DNA from 2 places in the Streptomyces rishiriensis genome. Region 1 is predicted to be linked to the other one. Evidence: riboswitches for the same ligand, from Rfam matches in the RefSeq annotation. Region 1 holds a riboswitch; the other holds the start of a gene.
What was found. A riboswitch is a leader RNA that binds a small molecule or an ion and turns the genes downstream of it on or off. The one in region 1 is predicted to bind glycine.

Region 1 (5,580 bases):
GGGGAACTCCTCAGTACGGGGTGGTGCGGGGTGCCGCCCACACCTCACAGTGTGCGCGGCACCCGGGAAAGGGAACTACTCGCTCAGACCGGGATACAGCGGGTGCTTGTCGGCCAGGGCCGTGACCCGGGCCTTCAGCGCCGCCGCGTCGGCCTCCGCGAACGGGGACGGCGCCTTCAGCGTCTCGGCGATCACGTCCGCGACCTCGGCGAAGTCGGCGGCGGTGAAGCCGCGGGTCGCGAGGGCGGGCGTGCCGATCCGCAGTCCGGAGGTGACCATCGGCGGCCGCGGGTCGTTCGGGACCGCGTTGCGGTTGACCGTGATGCCGACCTCGTGGAGCCGGTCCTCGGCCTGCTGACCGTCCAGCTCGGACTCGCGCAGGTCGACCAGGATCAGGTGCACGTCGGTGCCGCCGGAGAGGACGTTCACCCCGGCCGAGCGGGCGTCCGGCGCGGTCAGGCGCTCGGCGAGGATCTTCGCGCCCTCGACCGTGCGGGCCTGGCGCTCCTTGAAGTCCTCGGTCGCGGCGACCTTGAACGAGACCGCCTTGGCCGCGATCACGTGCTCCAGGGGGCCGCCCTGGAAGCCCGGGAAGACGGACGAGTTCAGCTTCTTCGCGAACGCCTTCTTCGCGAGGATGATGCCGCCGCGGGGGCCGCCCAGCGTCTTGTGGGTGGTGGACGTGACGACGTCGGCGTACTCCACCGGGTTCGGGTGGAGACCGGCCGCGACCAGACCCGCGAAGTGCGCCATGTCGACCCACAGGAAGGCCTCGACCTCGTCCGCGATCCGGCGGAACTCGGCGAAGTCGAGCTGCCGGGGATAGGCCGACCAGCCCGCGATGATCACCTTCGGGCGGTGCTCCTTGGCGAGCCGCTCGACCTCGGCCATGTCGACCAGGCCGGCGTCGTCCACGTGGTAGGCGACCACGTCGAACTGCTTGCCGGAGAAGTTCAGCCGCATGCCGTGGGTCAGGTGACCGCCGTGCGCCAGGTCCAGGCCGAGGATCGTGTCGCCGGGCTGGGCCAGCGCGAACAGGGCGGCCTGGTTGGCGGAGGCGCCCGAGTGGGGCTGGACGTTGGCGTACTCGGCGCCGAACAGCTCCTTGATCCGGTCGATCGCGATCTGCTCGGCCACGTCGACGTGCTCACAGCCGCCGTAGTAGCGGCGGCCCGGGTAGCCCTCGGCGTACTTGTTGGTCAGGACCGAGCCCTGCGCCTCCATCACCGCGAGCGGAGCGAAGTTCTCCGAGGCGATCATCTCGAGCGTGGACTGCTGGCGGTTCAGCTCGGCGTCGATCGCGGCGGCGATCTCCGGGTCGAGCTCGTGCAGGGGCGTGTTCAGGACGGACATGCGTCTACGACTCCTCAGCCGGCGGTGAAGGCGGTGTACTCGTCGGCGGTGAGCAGGTCGTCCTGCTCGCCCGCGGTGCGTACCTTGAACAGCCATCCGCCCTCGAACGGGGCGGAGTTCACCAGCGCCGGGTCGTCGACGACGTCCTGGTTGACCTCGACGATCTCGCCGGAGACCGGCGCGTACAGCTCGCTGACCGACTTGGTCGACTCCAGCTCGCCGCAGGTCTCGCCCGCGGTCACCGTGTCACCGACCTCGGGGAGCTGGACGAAGACCACGTCGCCGAGCGCGTTGGCCGCGTGCTCGGTGATGCCGACCGTCGAGACGCCGTCCTCGGCGACCGACAGCCACTCGTGCTCCTTGCTGTAGCGCAGCTGCTGGGGGTTGCTCATGGCCTGAATTCTCCTGTACGCGGGAGGGTGCTGGTGAATGGGGGACTGCTGGAACCGCAGGGGAGCAGCGCACATGTGCGCAGCGTCACGCGCGGGCGGGGCGTCGACGCGCCCAGTGTCTACTTCTGGCGCTTGTAGAACGGCAGCGCCACGACCTCGTACGGCTCGTGGCTGCCTCGGATGTCCACGCCGACGCCCTGGGTCCCCGGCGCCGCGTGGGCGGCGTCGACGTACGCCATGGCGATCGGCTTGCCGAGGGTGGGGGAGGGGGCGCCCGAGGTGACCTCGCCGATCACTGCGCCGTCGGCGACCACGGCGAATCCGGCGCGCGGGACCCGGCGGCCCTCGGCGACCAGGCCGACGAGGACGCGCGGGGGCTGCGAGGCGGCTCGCCCGGCGGCCTCCTCCAGCGCCGTACGCCCGACGAAGTCGCCCTCCTTGTCGAACTTGACCACCCGGCCCAGACCCGCGTCGAACGGGGTGAGGGAGGTGCTCAGCTCGTGCCCGTACAGCGGCATGCCCGCCTCCAGGCGCAGGGTGTCCCGGCAGGACAGGCCGCAGGGCACCAGCCCGACGCCCTCGCCGGCCTTGGTCAGCGACTGCCACAGCTCGACGGCGTGCTCCGGCCGCACGAACAGCTCGAAGCCGTCCTCGCCGGTGTAGCCGGTACGCGCGATGAGGGCGGGGACGCCGGCGACGGTGCCGGGCAGGCCGGCGTAGTACTTCAGGCCGTCCAGGTCGGCGTCGGTGACGGCCGCGAGGATGCCGGGGGACTCGGGGCCCTGCACGGCGATCAGCGCGTAGGCGTCACGGTCGTCGCGGACCACCGCGTCGAAGCCCTCGGCGCGCTCGGTCAGCGCGTCCAGCACGACCTGTGCGTTGGAGGCGTTGGCCACCACCATGAACTCGGTCTCGGCCAGCCGGTAGACGATCAGGTCGTCCAGGATGCCGCCGTCCGCCCGGCAGATCATCGTGTAGCGGGCGCGGCCGGCCTTGACCGCCCCGATGTTGCCCACCAGGGCGAAGTCGAGGAGGGCGGCTGCCTGCGGGCCGGCGACGGTGATCTCGCCCATGTGCGAGAGGTCGAAGAGCCCGGCCCGGGTGCGGACGGCCTGGTGCTCGTCGCGCTCGGAGCCGTAGCGCAGCGGCATGTCCCAGCCGGCGAAGTCGGTCATCGTCGCGCCGAGCGCGCGATGCACCGCGTCGAGGGCGGTGAGGCGCTGCCCGGCGTTCTGGGCGGAAGCGGGGTCGGTACTGCTCATCGGGCGTTCGTCTCCCAAGGCATGACGGCACGGCGAGGTCGTTCCTCCCCATCTGTCATCGGAACCTGAGAGGTTCGCCATGACAACCCGGGAAGGGATCGGTCATGACTTGCACCTTGGGTGGGGCCACTGGAGAGCGGCCCGCTTTTCAGATGTGCCTCGCCCGCGCGGTAACGGGGCCTGAGAGATTCAAGGGAGGGACTTGCTCCTTCGGCGCCCCAGCGAAGCTGCTGCTGAGGACTCTCCCGCGCGGATTCAAACGGCCGGTATGCAGTTGGCGCGGCCATCATTGCACGGCTCGCCCCGATCACGGCAGGCCGCATCTGTAACCGGCTTGTGTCGGTACGCGCACGAAATCGCCGGACGCGGCGCATTACCTTCTCTTTACGCTCAGTGGGGATGAGGACACCATCGGACCCCAGGGGAGGACGATCACGGTGAACAGGACGACCACGGCGAGGTCCACGGCATTCGCGACCGGCTCGGGGATCGCGCTGCCCGCGCAGCCCGTCGCCCCGGCCCGGGAGGCGTGCGGCCCGCAGCCGGCGCCCGTCGTCCGCGACCTGCGCGAGCGAGCCGGCCGCAGCCCGCACGGACTGCTCTTCGGCCCCCGTGACCTGGTCGTGGTCACCGGTCTGCCCGGCAGCGGCAAGTCCACGCTCATGCGGCGGACCGTGCAGGGCGTCCGCGTCGACTCCCAGGACACCCGGGACCGCTGGGACGCCCGCGCCCCCCGCTTCCTGCCCTACGGCCTCTACCGCCCCCTCGTCCGGCTCGCCCACTACGCCGGACTGCGCAGGGCGCTGCGCGGCGGTGCGGGCGTCGTCGTGCACGACTGCGGCACGCAGGCCTGGGTCCGTGACTGGCTGGCCCGCGAGGCCCGCCGCCGCGGCGGCGTCCTCCACCTGCTGCTGCTGGACGTCGGCGCCGACACGGCACTGGAGGGGCAGCGCGAGCGCGGTCGGGGCGTCTCCCGGTACGCGTTCCTGCGCCACCGCCACGCCGCCTCCCGTCTGGTGCGCTCGGTGGAGAAGGGCCGGCTGCCCGCAGGCTGCGGCTCGGCGGTGCTGCTCGACCGCGCGGCGGCCGACGCGCTGCGCCGCATCGGGTTCACGGGCTGAGGGCTCGGGCGCGACCCCCGGGTACCCGCTAGCCTTTCGGCCACAGCGAAGTGAGCGGTTCTCAGCAGGCGGTAGGCAGATGGATTTCCCCCCGGCGAACTTTCCGACGGACTACTCCGCGGACTTTCCGGCGCAGGCGCACCCCCATCCGCACGGCGGATGGCCCGGCAACGAGCTGGAGGAGGTGCTCTCCGTCTCCCTCGGCGTGCCGGGAGCCGGCGGCCGGATCGTCGAGGTGCTCGGACGCAGCTTCGTCTGGGTGCCGCTGCCCGGCGGCGGCGGCCCGCACAGCGGCCCTCTGGACCTGCCCACGATGGAGCTCGAGGGCCAGGTGTACGTGCCGGTCTTCAGCTCCGAGGAACAGTTCCGGCAGGTCGTGGGCTCCCACATGTCGTTCACGATCGCGCCGGCCGTGGAGTTCGCCCGGGGACTGCCCCCGCAGGTGGGCATCCTGGTGAACCCGGACGGCGTGGTCGGCATCCCGCTGCCGCCGCCCGCCGTGGCCGAGCTGTGCCGGGCGGGCCGCACCTCGCCGGACGGCACCGCGGGCGGCGGACGGGTCCGCCTCTACGAGCCCGACTGGCAGGACGAGCCGATGGACTTCCTGGCCGCGGCCTCGGCGGAGTTCGAGGCCACGGGCGTGGTCCGCACGGCCCGCCGCTGCCTGGCCGTCATCGAGACGGCGGACCCGGTGATGTTCGTGGGCGTGGAACTCTCCCACCTCGAAGGCGACCTGAGGGCCCTGCCCCTTGAGGCCCTGGGCAGGGCGCTGGGCAGGACGCCGGCCCCGTGGCCGGTCAACCTGGTCCTCCTGGACGTGGCCCAGGATCCGGTGGGCGACTGGCTGAGGGAGCGGGTCCGCCCCTTCTACACGGGGTTCCACCAGGTCTGAGGAGCAGCCCGCCTGACGGGGCGCGGGGCTGTCCTCGGCCGCGGCCCCGCCGCGGGGCGCGCCCCGCCGCACCCGACGCGCGTCCGCCGGCGCGCAGTCGGTCCCGAGCTCCCAACGGCTCGGCCGGGCAGAGCGCCTAAGCTGGACTCCAACGCGGGACGTTTTCTCGAAGGGGCGATAAAAAGTGAGCGCTGGCACTGCCGCGACCGGCTCGGTCGAGCACATGCTGCGCCAGGTCACGCCCGGGCGCTACGACGCCTACGAGGCGCTCCTGCGCGCGCTCGCGACCCCCTCGTCCGGCCAGGTCTGGATGCTGCTGTGGCACGGCCAGGCCGGCTCCCCGGACGCCCAGTACGGAAACATGGAGGTCGACGGGCACGGCTACGCGCCGTGTGTCACCTCCGCCCAGGAACTCAGCGCGAGTGGCTGGAACAGGTCGTACGAGGTGGTCGACGGGCTGGACGTGGCCCGCACCCTCTACCCCGACCACTACGGCCTCTGGCTGAACCCGCACGCCCCCGGCGGCGGGGTCGGCATTCCGTGGCTGGACCTGCGCCGTA
Region 2 (5,580 bases), 4.4 Mb from region 1:
CTCGACATGGATGCCTTCTTCGCGCAGGCGGAGCAGGCCTCCAAGCCGAGCCTGCGCGGGAAAGCCGTGGTCGTGGGCGGTCTGGGGCCCCGCGGCGTGGTCGCGACCGCCTCCTACGAGGCGCGGGTCTTCGGAGTGCACTCGGCGATGCCCATGGCCCAGGCGCGCCGAAGGGCTCCGAACGCCGCTTATCTGGTGCCGCGCTTCGCGTTCTACCGGTCGATCAGCGAGCAGGTCATGGGCTTGCTGCGGGCGCTGTCGCCGCTGGTGGAGCCGCTGAGCCTGGACGAGGCCTTCGTGGACCTGGATGCCGGGGGAGCGGCCTGGGACAGCGAGTCGGCGCGGCTGGCGGGGATCAGGCTGCGCGCGGACATACAGGCCGTCACCGGGCTCACGGGTTCGGTGGGCCTCGCCTCCTGCAAGATGCTGGCGAAGATCGCCTCCGAGCAGGCGAAGCCGGACGGCCTGGTGCTCATCGCGCCGGGGACGGAGCGGGCCCTGCTCGGCCCGCTGCCGGTGCGGACCCTGCCGGGGGTCGGTCCGGCGACGGGGGACCATCTGCGCCGGGCCGGGATCCTCACGATCGACGAGATCGCCGAAGCCGGTGAGGACGAGTTGGTGCGGCTGCTGGGAAAGGCGCACGGGCACGCGCTGTACGCCATGGCGCTGGCCCGCGACGACCGGCCCGTGGTGGCGGAGCGGGAGGCCAAGTCGGTCTCCGTCGAGGACACCTATGACGTGGACATCCACGACCGGATCCGGGTGGAGCTGGAGGTGCAGCGGCTCGCGGACCGATGTGTGCGCAGGCTGCGGGAGGCCGGTCTGTCGGGGCGGACCATCGTGCTGAAGGTGCGGCGGTACGACTTCTCCACGCTCACCCGGTCCGAGACCCTGCGCGGGCCCACCGACGATCCTGCGGTGGTCCGGGAGGCGGCGGCCCGGCTGCTGGAGTCGGTGGACACCACGGGCGGGGTGCGGCTGCTCGGGGTGGGCGTGAGCGGGCTGGCGGACTTCACGCAGGAGGATCTGTTCGCGCAGGCGGCCGAGGAGCGGGTGGTCGGGCCCGAGGAGGAAGTCGCTGCCGAGCCCGTCGGCGAGGTGCCGGTGCCGGTCGAGCGCCAGTGGCGCCCGGGGCACGACGTGCGGCATGCCGAGCTCGGGCACGGATGGGTGCAGGGCAGTGGGCTGGGCCGGGTCACCGTGCGGTTCGAGACGCCCGAGTCGGAGCCGGGACGGGTGCGCACCTTCAGGACCGACGATCCGGCGCTGGAGCCGGCGGATCCGTTGCCTCTGGTGCGACGAAGACCGGATGACGACGGCGGGGCGGCGGCGGGAGCACCGCATCCTGAAGTGAAGTCCTCGGAAAGGCAACCGTCCGAGGTGCAGCCCTCGGAAGAGGCGCAGCCGTCGGAGGCGGAGTCCGGGAACTCTGCGTGAGGTGGATCAGTTACACAGAGTGAAGCGGTTCGAACTGCGAGGTGGGTCGGAGCGGTGGCACGCGGGTGGCACCGGTGGGGGATGGGGAGGGAGCTGCATGAAGCTGCACGGAGGCCGGTTCGCGGACCCGGCCGGGGTGTCGCCGGAGCATGAGGCCGAGATGCGCCGGGTGGTGGACAGGATGACCCGGTGGGCCGGGAACCGGAGCGATGTGGTGGGGCTGCTGCTCGTCGGGTCCTGTGCACGTGGGACAGCGGGTCCCGACTCGGATGTCGACCTTGTGGTGTTGTCGACGGCGCCAGCCCGGTACGCCGAGGACGACGGGTGGGCTCGGGAGCCGGCTCTGGGAGAGGTGATCCGGGTCCGGGATCGGGGGACCGTCACCGAATGGCGGTATGCGACCGCCTCCGGTCTGGAGGTCGAGGTGAACGTCGGGCCTGCCCGCTGGGCACGGACCGACCCGGTCGACGCCGGTACCCGAAGAGTCGTCACGGACGGCGCCCGGCCGCTGTACGACCCCGCCGGGATTCTCGGGGCGCTGATACAGGCCTGCGGCTGAGGGGCTCAGCCGTCCTCCGTGCCGGCCAGTCGGCCGAAGTCGTGGTCGGGGAGCGGGGGAGGAGCGCCCACGTCGAGGCCGTAGTGGTGGTAGAGCTGGAGTTCCTGCTCCGGGGAGAGGTGGCGGCCCACACCGAAGTCGGGAGCGTCCTTGATCAGGCCCCGGTCGAAGGGAATGTGCAGGGTGCCCTCGACCAGCCGGCTGGGCTCCAGGGGGACGAACGCGTCGCGGGAGAACAGACCGGTGCGTATGGCCGCCCACTCCGGCACTCCGGTGGCGTCGTCGAGGTAGACCTCGTCGACGGTCCCGATCTTGGTGCCGTTGCGGTCGAACGCCTTGCGGCCTATCAGGTTGCGCGGATCGATGTCGGTCTGCACGGGCCCTCCACTTGGTCGCAACTCATCCGTAAGCACTACAAAAGAGCACATCGGGACGAGCGGCCACTCGAGCGAGACTCATTGACCCCGCTGGTAGTCTGACAATGGCTGCTGACACCGCGCGGGAGAGTCCTCCGGACATCACCGGAGGCGCCGAAGGAGCAAATCCTCCCCGGAATCTCTCAGGCTCACGTACCGCACGGACGAGGTCACTCTGGAAAGCAGGGCGGGTGCCGACGGCGTCGACGGCTTCCGCTCTCACCGACGGTGAAAGCCGGGTGCCCTCGGGGACCCGGTGAAGCTCTCAGGTTGAGATGACAGAGGGGGAGGCCGTCCGGGTACCCACCGTGGTGACCCTCGAAGGTCGTGTCAGACCAGGAGGCCTCCGTAATGACCGCCCATCGCATTCCGCTCGCCGAGCTCGAGCAGGGAATTCCCTTCGAACACCGCCACATCGGGCCCGACCTCGAAGCGCGGGCCAAGATGCTCGCACAGGTCGGCTACGGCTCGCTCGACGAGCTCACCGCCGCAGCGGTCCCGGATGTGATCAAGAACGCCGACGCGCTGGACCTGCCGGGCGCGCGCACCGAGGCCGAGGTGCTGGCCGAGCTGCGCTCGCTGGCCGACCGCAACCAGGTCCTCGCTCCGATGATCGGGCTCGGCTACTACGGGACCTTCACGCCGCCCGTCATCCTGCGCAACGTCATGGAGAATCCGGCCTGGTACACGGCCTACACGCCGTATCAGCCGGAGATCTCCCAGGGCCGGCTCGAGGCGCTCCTGAACTTCCAGACCGTGGTAGCGGACCTCACCGGGCTGCCGACCTCCGGCGCTTCGCTGCTCGACGAGGGCACGGCCGCCGCCGAGGCGATGGCGCTGTCCCGGCGCATGGGGAAGAACAAGAAGGGCCTCTTCCTCATCGACGCGGACGCGCTGCCGCAGACCATCGCCGTGATCGAGACCCGCGCCGAGCCGACGGGCGTGGAGGTCGTCGTCGCCGACCTGAGCGACGGGATTCCGGCGGAGATCGCCGCACGGGAGATCAACGGCGTGCTCGTGCAGTACCCGGGCGCTTCCGGTGCCGTGCGGGACCTCAAGGCGATCATCGACCAGGCGCACGGGCTCGGCGCGCTCGTCACGGTCGCCGCGGATCTGCTCGCGCTGACGCTGCTGAAGTCGCCCGGCGAGCTGGGGGCGGACATCGCGGTCGGTACGACGCAGCGGTTCGGTGTGCCGATGGGCTTCGGCGGTCCGCACGCCGGTTACATGGCCGTCCGCGAGCAGTTCGCGCGCAGCCTGCCCGGGCGGCTGGTGGGCGTGTCGGTGGACGCCGACGGGCACAAGGCCTACCGGCTCGCTCTGCAGACGCGTGAGCAGCACATCCGACGCGAGAAGGCCACGAGCAACATCTGCACGGCGCAGGTGCTGCTGGCCGTGATGGCGGGGATGTACGCCGTCTACCACGGCCCCGACGGGCTGCGGGCGATCGCCCTGCGCACGCACCGGTACGCCTCGGTCCTGGCCGCCGGGCTCGAGGCCGGCGGCGTCGAGGTCGTGCATGCCTCGTACTTCGACACGCTGACCGTACGGGTGCCGGGGAAGGCCTCCGAGGTCGTCGCCGCCGCGCGGGAGCGCGGGGTCAACCTGCACCTCGTGGACGCCGACCAGGTGTCGATCGCCTGTGACGAGACGACCGCTCGGGCGCAGGTGTCCGCCGTCTGGGCCGCCTTCGGGGTGGACGGCGACATCGAGTCGCTCGACGCGGCCACCGCCGACTCCCTGCCCGCCGGGCTGCTGCGGTCCGACGCGATCCTGACGCACCCCGTCTTCCACCAGCACCGTTCCGAGACCGCGATGCTGCGCTACCTGCGCAGGCTCGCCGACCGGGACTACGCGCTGGACCGGGGCATGATCCCGCTGGGCTCCTGCACGATGAAGCTCAACGCGACCACCGAGATGGAGCCGGTGACCTGGCCCGAGTTCGGGCAGCTGCACCCCTTCGCGCCGGCCGAGCAGGCGGAGGGCTATCTGACGCTCATCCGCGAGCTGGAGGAGCAGCTCGCCGAGGTCACCGGCTACGACAAGGTGTCGCTCCAGCCGAACGCCGGGTCTCAGGGCGAACTGGCCGGGCTGCTCGCCGTCCGCGGGTACCACCGGGGCAACGGTGACGAGCAGCGGACGGTGTGCCTCATCCCGTCCTCCGCGCACGGCACGAACGCGGCCAGTGCCGTGATGGCCGGCATGAAGGTCGTCGTCGTGAAGACCGCCGAGGACGGCGAGATCGACGTCGAGGACCTGCGGGCGAAGATCGAGCGGTACCGGGACGAGCTGTCGGTGCTGATGATCACCTACCCGTCGACGCACGGGGTGTTCGAGGAGCACGTCGCCGACATCTGCGCCCAGGTGCACGAGGCGGGCGGGCAGGTGTACGTCGACGGCGCCAACCTCAACGCGCTGGTCGGTCTCGCCAAGCCGGGGCACTTCGGTGGCGACGTCTCGCACCTGAACCTGCACAAGACGTTCTGCATCCCGCACGGGGGCGGCGGCCCGGGCGTCGGACCCGTGGCCGTACGGTCGCACCTGGCGCCGTATCTGCCGAACCACCCGCTCCAGCCCGCCGCCGGGCCGGAGACCGGGGTGGGGCCGATCTCCGCGGCTCCCTGGGGCTCCGCCGGGATCCTGCCGATCTCGTGGGCGTATGTGCGGCTCATGGGCGGTGAGGGGCTCAAGCGGGCCACGCAGGTGGCCGTGCTGAGCGCCAACTACATCGCCAAGCGGCTGGAGCCGCACTACCCGGTGCTCTACAACGGGCCGGGCGGGCTCGTCGCGCACGAGTGCATCATCGACCTGCGGCCGCTGACCAAGGCGACCGGCGTGAGCGTCGACGACGTCGCCAAGCGGCTCATCGACTACGGATTCCACGCGCCGACGATGTCGTTCCCGGTCGCCGGGACGCTGATGATCGAGCCGACCGAGTCCGAGGACCTGATCGAGATCGACCGTTTCTGCGAGGCGATGATCGCCATTCGCGCGGAGATCGAGAAGGTCGGGGCGGGCGAGTGGCCGGCCGAGGACAACCCGCTGCGTGGCGCCCCGCACACCGCGGCCGCGCTGGGCGGGGAGTGGGAGCACGCGTACACGCGTGAGGAGGCCGTCTTCCCGGCCGGGGTGTCGGCCGCCGACAAGTACTGGCCGCCGGTGCGCCGG

Region 2: linked by a shared signal. The riboswitch ahead of gcvP (aminomethyl-transferring glycine dehydrogenase) and the one ahead of gcvT (glycine cleavage system aminomethyltransferase GcvT) in region 1 are both predicted to bind glycine.

Annotation. Positions count from the first base shown of each region.
Region 1 covers NZ_JAUSWV010000002.1:5,906,188-5,911,767, forward strand. Annotated here, with positions in the region: gene glyA (serine hydroxymethyltransferase) at 76-1,353, opposite strand; gene gcvH (glycine cleavage system protein GcvH) at 1,368-1,745, opposite strand; gene gcvT (glycine cleavage system aminomethyltransferase GcvT) at 1,865-3,007, opposite strand; glycine riboswitch at 3,050-3,165, opposite strand; glycine riboswitch at 3,166-3,265, opposite strand; gene QF030_RS28900 (AAA family ATPase) at 3,445-4,128, shown strand; gene QF030_RS28905 (enhanced serine sensitivity protein SseB) at 4,208-5,020, shown strand; gene QF030_RS28910 (enhanced serine sensitivity protein SseB C-terminal domain-containing protein) at 5,244-5,580, shown strand, end outside.
Region 2 covers NZ_JAUSWV010000002.1:1,473,339-1,478,918, reverse strand. Annotated here, with positions in the region: gene QF030_RS08990 (DNA polymerase IV) at 1-1,437, shown strand, start outside; gene QF030_RS08985 (nucleotidyltransferase domain-containing protein) at 1,535-1,996, shown strand; gene QF030_RS08980 (PRC-barrel domain-containing protein) at 2,002-2,373, opposite strand; glycine riboswitch at 2,486-2,581, shown strand; gene gcvP (aminomethyl-transferring glycine dehydrogenase) at 2,764-5,580, shown strand, end outside.